DNA from 2 places in the Terribacillus sp. FSL K6-0262 genome. Region 2 is predicted to be linked to the other one. Evidence: predicted binding sites of a transcription regulator. Region 2 holds the regulator's gene; the other holds the start of a gene.
What was found. Region 2 encodes Rex, which represses fermentation and respiration genes when NADH is low (regulators of the CRP and FNR family bind a similar motif). Its sites were predicted from a motif close to TTGTGAAATATTTCACAA; they were not measured.
Positions count from the first base shown of each region.

Region 1: a site for Rex is predicted at 1,500-1,517, ahead of MHI54_RS07125 (DUF1641 domain-containing protein). Genes of this name have one in related genera too.

Region 1 is NZ_CP150277.1:1,379,365-1,382,785, reverse strand. Features, by position in the region: gene MHI54_RS07135 (TRAP transporter large permease) at 1-461, shown strand, start outside; gene MHI54_RS07130 (transporter) at 654-1,088, opposite strand; gene MHI54_RS07125 (DUF1641 domain-containing protein) at 1,576-1,992, shown strand; gene MHI54_RS07120 (NAD(P)/FAD-dependent oxidoreductase) at 2,023-3,201, shown strand.
Region 2 is NZ_CP150277.1:1,140,160-1,143,580, forward strand. Features, by position in the region: gene fetB (iron export ABC transporter permease subunit FetB) at 1-287, opposite strand, end outside; gene MHI54_RS05810 (phosphate ABC transporter ATP-binding protein) at 284-1,009, opposite strand; gene MHI54_RS05815 (redox-sensing transcriptional repressor Rex) at 1,139-1,765, opposite strand; gene MHI54_RS05820 (ABC-F family ATP-binding cassette domain-containing protein) at 2,218-3,421, shown strand, end outside.

The DNA of each region.
Region 1 (3,421 bases), 240 kb from region 2:
TCATCTTACTGCTTATCGGGGCTTCATCAGCAATGTCCTGGATACTGTCCTACTCCAAGCTGCCGCAGGTGGTCAGTTCAGGCATCCTTCAAATCAGTGACAGTCCGATGATATTGATATTGATAATGGTATTATTGCTGCTGCTTGTCGGAACATTTATGGATATCGCCCCAGCTTTGCTCATCTTTACACCGATTCTTTTGCCGATTGCATTGGAGCTGGGTGTTCATCCTGTTCATTTCGGAATGATCATGTCTATGGGGCTGGCAATCGGTACAATCACGCCGCCGGTAGGTACTGTACTCTTTATAGGTGCGAAGGTAGGAAATGTCACAATCGAACAAGTGACCAAACCGCTTCTGCTCTTTTATATTCCGGTCATTCTAGCCTTTTTGGCAGTCGCCTATATTCCGGCGTTAAGCCTCTGGCTGCCAGAGCTCATGGGTGTGCTTGATAAATGAGGGGGAAGAGGCTGGGACATAACTAATTTTCCAGTGCTTAAAACCGAACCTTATTCTTGAGCGCCGCTTCGGCAGGACACGCCGCCATAGCTCTTCGTTTTCCCGTATTGTTTTTCACGAGGCTGATTGTTAGCCATTCTGGATATATTTCATGCTATGTATAATGCCGGGCGGCAAGCCCGGCCTCTTCGATTAGCAGCTGAATGCAGCGATTCTTCTAAGGTCGATACCAAAATACTGCCAGCGGAACTGCTGCGGCCGCCAGCGGAAACCAGCAATGGAGGTGCGGCCCACAAATACTGGGTAGTACCAGAACCGCTGTCCGTTTTCAAGCTCTATATAAGTGTACCGGAAAAGGCAAAATCTGATTCCGCCTGGATCTACTGCGAAAGTAGATGGACCGCCGCTCACTGACTGCAGCTGCGGAATTTGGGATGGAGGCGGCCCGGGAGGCGGCCCGAATTGTCCTTGCTGTCCGCCTGCTCCTGGGGGAGGTCCGAATGGAAAGCCGCCTTGCCCGCCTCCGAAACCCGGACCGCCGAAGCCGGGACCGCCAAATCCAGGTCCGCCTGGAAACTGGATCTGCCGTTGCTGGTTTTGCTTATCATCGTTTTCGTTGTACATCATCATTCTCCCTTCTTGCTTTCTTCTTCATCGTATGTAGGCACCTGTGTAAGGGTAGCTTGCCTAACCTATTTTTACGGTTTCTCTTCACGCTGGGTATAGCTCTGCTAACAGGGGATGAGCGTGGCTGATAAACGAATCAGGGATTCGGAGTTGGATTGTTTGAATATCGATGCTGGGAGGCGATAGTTGCCAGCAAAGATTTCGGGAAAATAAGTAAAAATATTAATACTTTGCCGAAATAAGGGGAAGCTACGGAAGCGGAAGTATGAAAGGGCTTTTACTATGTCATTTTTTTGAACATATAATAGGAAATGAAAAAAAACATTAACTCATGTGAAATAACTTTTGACAAGTGCCTTAAGTAGGAGTAAAGTTGTAGGTGGATATTTTGAGCAATTTGTGAACGTACAGTTGTGAACAAATTCACAACGAAGTATAATGTTTACGTATAAATATAATGCATTGCCATAGCAAAGGAGAATACGTTATGTCAGAAACAAACGAAAGTGTTAGCCAGCGCCAACAAGATCTAGTTGACCAATTGCTAAAACCTGAAGTGCAAGAATCATTGACTTCCCTGATCGAACAGCTGCCGAAAATCAATGAACTTGTGAATGCTTTGACTGCTTCTTACGACTTTGCACATTCTGTAGCAACAGATGATGTGTTGAAATCCGATACAGTTAATGCAATTACAGAAGTGCTTCATCCTGTGACGGATTCTGTGAAAACAGTCGCCCAAACTGCAATCGAAGCAAAGGATCGTGCGGAATCAAGCAATGAAACAATCGGTCTGTTCGGTTTGCTTCGTCTGATGAAGGACCCGCAAGCACAGAAGATGTTCCGTTTTGTTCAAAGCTATTTGGAAGTAGCGAACGAAAAAGAAAGACAAAAACAAAAATAAGAGCTAAAAGGTAAGGACGGAGGATTAAGTATGGCAAAGAATATCGTTATTTTAGGCGCCGGTTACGGCGGAGTCTTAGCCGCTCAAACCGTACGTAAGTATTACAGCAAAGCACAAGCGAACGTAACACTTATCAATAAAACACCGACACACCAAATCATCACGGAACTTCACCGTCTTGCAGCGGGCAGCATTTCCGAGCAAGCAGTGGCAATGCCTGTGACAAAGCTTTTGAAAGGTCTGGATGTAGACTTCAAAGTCGCAACAGTGGAAAGCTTCAATGTCGATAAGAAAGAAGTTGTCCTTGAAGGCGGCAGTACCCTTTCTTATGACGCTTTGGTAGTAGGTCTTGGAAGCAAGACTGCTTACTTCGGCATCCCTGGATTGGAAGAGAACAGCCTTGTCCTGAAATCCGTAGACGATGCAAATAAAGTATTCAACCAAATCCAAGATAAGATCAAAGCATATGCAGCTTCCAAAAACCCTGCAGATGGAACGATCCTTATCGGTGGCGGCGGTTTGACTGGTGTCGAACTGGTTGGCGAAATCGCGGACAAGCTTGCTTCTTACTGCTTGCCTCTTGGTGTGGATCCAAAAGAAATCAAGCTTCAGCTTGTTGAAGCTGGTCCGAAGATCCTACCAATGCTTCCGCAGCATCTTATCGATCGCGCACAATCCAGCTTGGAAAAACGCGGCGTGGAATTCTTGCTTGGCTTGCCTGTAACGAACGTGGAAGGCAATGTCGTGGAATTGAAAGATGGTCAGAAAATCGAAACAAACACATTCGTTTGGACTGGCGGCGTACAAGCCCTTCCAATGGTGGCAGAGTCCGGCTTGGAAACTGATCGCGGGCGTGCGACTGTTAACGAATACTTGCAGTCCAAGAGCCATCAGGATGTCTTCGTTGTCGGTGACAGTGCGGTATACTTCGGTGAAGACGGTCGTCCTTGGCCGCCAACAGCACAAATCGCTTGGCAAATGGGCGAGCTAGTAGGTTATAATCTATTCGCTTACCTTGAAGGCAAAACAATGGAAAGCTTCAGCCCGATCAACTCCGGTACACTTGCAAGCCTTGGCCGCAAGGATGCCGTAGCGTTCGTCGGTGCTAACCAAACACCATTGAAAGGTCTTCCAGCAACAATGATGAAAGAGGCAAGTAACATTCGCTACTTGACTCACGTCAAAGGTCTATTCAGCTTAGCTTACTAAGATAAGACAAAGACACTTCCCGCGGGAAGTGTCTTTTTTTGTGCTGCCAGTTTGATCAAGGTGCAAACCCATAAGGATATATAAGCTGATCCCGCCAGTAAAGCAATCCAGAAAATGTACATAGTGACTCTTATCCACATGCGTGCGGATAGCTTCGGAATCATTTTCAGTAATGTATAAGCAGTAAGCAAGACCGTTGGAATGACAAATAAATAGGAAA
Region 2 (3,421 bases):
ACAATGAAGGTAAGCACCAGCTTCCAGGTGATGCCTCTGATGGATGCCCCTTTTTTCCTGGCGTTTTGTGTTGCTGCACCGATCATCAGTGCCACCATCAGGAGGATATACATGATATTTTCCGAATCGAAGATGAACTGCAATACATATCCGACTGCAAACAGCTGGATGATGGAACGAATGGTGGCAACGAGTGTATCCTTTTCAAGTCCCAGCCGCAATGTCTTGGACAGAGCAAGCGGGATCAGGACAAATATCAAAGTAAGCAACATGGCTTGTACAGTCATTTTTCCGCCTCCATGACAAAGCTTCTGACAGCTTCATTCCCCGGATCATCCAATAATTCAATGGCCCCCGCTTCGGCAATTCCCCCATCCATCATGACCCAGACTTCATCGGCCACCGACTGTGCCTGCTGAAGGCTATGCGTGATCCAGATGACAGTGGTTCCATGCTCTTTATTGATCCGTTTAATGAGATTCTCGATATCCTGCTTGGAAACTCGGTCCAAAGAAGATGTGATCTCATCCAGCAGCAGGATTTCCGGCTTGTTCAGCAATGTCCGGGCGATGGAGACCTTTTGCTTTTGCCCGCCTGACAAATCCCTGCTGTTTTGATCCAATATATCCCGCTCCAGTCCCACTAACCTGGTGATTTGTTCTGCCCTGTCATTTGACAGCCCCTTTCCAGCTAACTGCAGCGGCAATTCCAAATTATCCCGGACACTGCCCTCAAGCATGATTGCCTGCTGGAGGACGACGCCCACATGACGGCGCAGGGCAACCGGATCATACTGTGCAATATCCTTTCCATCGATCAGGATGCTCCCGCTTGTTGGTGACAGCATACCATTGCATAACCGAAAAAGTGATGTCTTTCCAGCACCTGAGGGGCCAATGACTGCTGTAATCCTGCCTTTGGTGAAGCTGCCCGTTACATTGCGGATGATTTCATGCTTATTTATTTCATACGTCACTTTCTGTAAAGTGATGGCGGCTTGCTGGCACATTCTTTTACGTCCCTTCTTTTCCTGATACCTTTCCCCAGTCTAACCGAGTAAAACGCATTAAGGAAGTATGATCATCAGTGAATTTATGTAAGAAAAAACACCTCTGCTTGAGAGGTGCGGGAATTGGAATTAATAGTGCTTCAAAAAATAAACCAATGACTGCAATTCGATTGCCAGATCGATATGATGCACACGGATATTGCTGGGCACTGCGATACGCGCAGGGGTAAAATTCAGGATTCCGGCAATACCGCATTCGACAAGGCGGTCCGTGATTGCTTGGGCAGCATGCGCCGGCACCGTCAGGATAGCTGCGCTTACATTGCCGATATATTTCTCTAAGTCATCGATATGGTAGACGGGGACCCCGCCGATATTATGATCCACTTTTCCGGGATCGGTATCGAATGCCATTTCGATTTTTGTATTGTTATTTTTCGTGAAATTATAATGCAGGAATGCTGTACCAAGATTACCGACCCCGATAAGTGCCACTTTCGTGATCTCGTCTTGATCCAGTGTCTTCCGGAAGAAGTTCAGCAAGTACTCTACATTATAGCCATAGCCCTTTTTGCCAAGTGCTCCGAAATAGGAAAAGTCACGGCGGATTGTGGCCGAGTCGACTTTCACCGATTCACTGAGTTCCTTCGAGGAAACCCTTGTTTTGCCTTGCAGATGCAGGCTGTTAAGGAACCGATAATAAAGGGGCAGCCGCTTTGCCGTAGCTTTTGGTATTTTATTTTGATCCATATACATGCTCATTTTTCCTCCTAAAGCCTGCAGCTTCCAAAAGCGAACTTCGTGCAGCCATGCAGCTGGTCAAAAAGGCCTCTCGGACTAGAACAGCATGGTTCTGTTACCTTTTCTGAATATGACCAGCCCCATTCCGAGTAGACGGTATGATGGGTTGCAGACAGGTTCCCTTCCGGCATCTGCAAGGAGTTACAGATGCTGCCTGCGGCTTCGTCCTTGAATTGTTACGATATGATACTTTCACAAAGTACGATTATAGTTAACACCTTATTCTAACAGATAAGAGAAGGAAAGTCTTGTACAGATTCACAAAGAAGATGAGATTGGGGCATCTTGTCTCCATTTTAACAAATCCATTCACGATGTCCATCCGCATGAAAGCGTATACGCGCAGGAATTCGGCGCTTGCTACTGTTTTGTCACATAGGATACACTGATAGTATGAGGTGAACAAGATGATTTTATTGCAAGCGAACAATATTACAAAACTATTTGGCGCAGATGTCATTTTATCAAATATAAAGCTGGAAGTACAAACACAGGATCGTTTGGCCATCGTCGGTCGCAACGGTGCCGGTAAATCGACATTGCTGAAGATCCTGGCAGGGGAGTTGAGTTCTGACGAGGGGAATGTATTCCTGTCAAAAGATGCTACCCTAGGTTATTTGGAACAGCATACAGGCTTGGAGTCCGAAAAGAGCATCTTGGAGGAAATGAAGACCGTCTTTGCTGATTTGATCCAGCAGGAAGAAGAATTACGCCGTCTGGAAGCAAAGATGGGCGACCCCGATCTTATTTCCGATGAAGCGGCTTACCAGCAGCTATTGACGAATTATGATACAAAACAGCAGGCTTTCCGCCTGAATGGAGGCTATCAATATGAAGCGGATATCCGCTCCGTATTGAACGGGCTTAATTTCGGCGATAAAGATCTGTCCACCCCTATCGGTTCCTTGAGCGGCGGACAGAAAACCCGGCTTGCCTTAGGGAAGCTGCTGCTTCAAAAACCGGATGTATTGATACTGGATGAGCCGACCAACCATCTGGACATTTCCACGCTGGACTGGCTGGAAGGTTATTTGAGCAGCTATCAGGGAGCTGTCGTAGTCGTATCGCACGACCGTTATTTCCTCGACAAAACAGTCAATACCGTCATTGAGATAGCCCATAATCACTCTGTCCGTTATAAAGGAAATTACAGCAGCTATCTGGAACAGAAAGCTGCCAATTTTGAACGGGAAATGAAGCAATACGAAAAGCAGCAGGCCGAAATCAAAAAGATGGAGGAATTCGTCCAAAAGAATATTGCCCGTGCTACAACCACCAAACGGGCTCAAAGCAGACGCAAGCAACTGGAAAAAATGGAACGAATCGATCGTCCGCTCCAGGATGCATCATCTGCAAGACTCACATTCGATATCGATAGACGCAGCGGGAATGATGTATTGAAAGTGAAGGACTTGGCTTATCAATACCCGGAGAGTGCCTCCCCTGTCTTCGAGCATGTCACCTTCCATATGAACCGTCAGGATCGCATTGCCCTTACTGGTCCGAACGGAACTGGTAAAACGACATTGCTCAAGACAATCATCGGAAAGCTTCCCGCTAAATCCGGACAAGTAGAGCTGGGTACCGGCGTCAGCATCGGATATTATGATC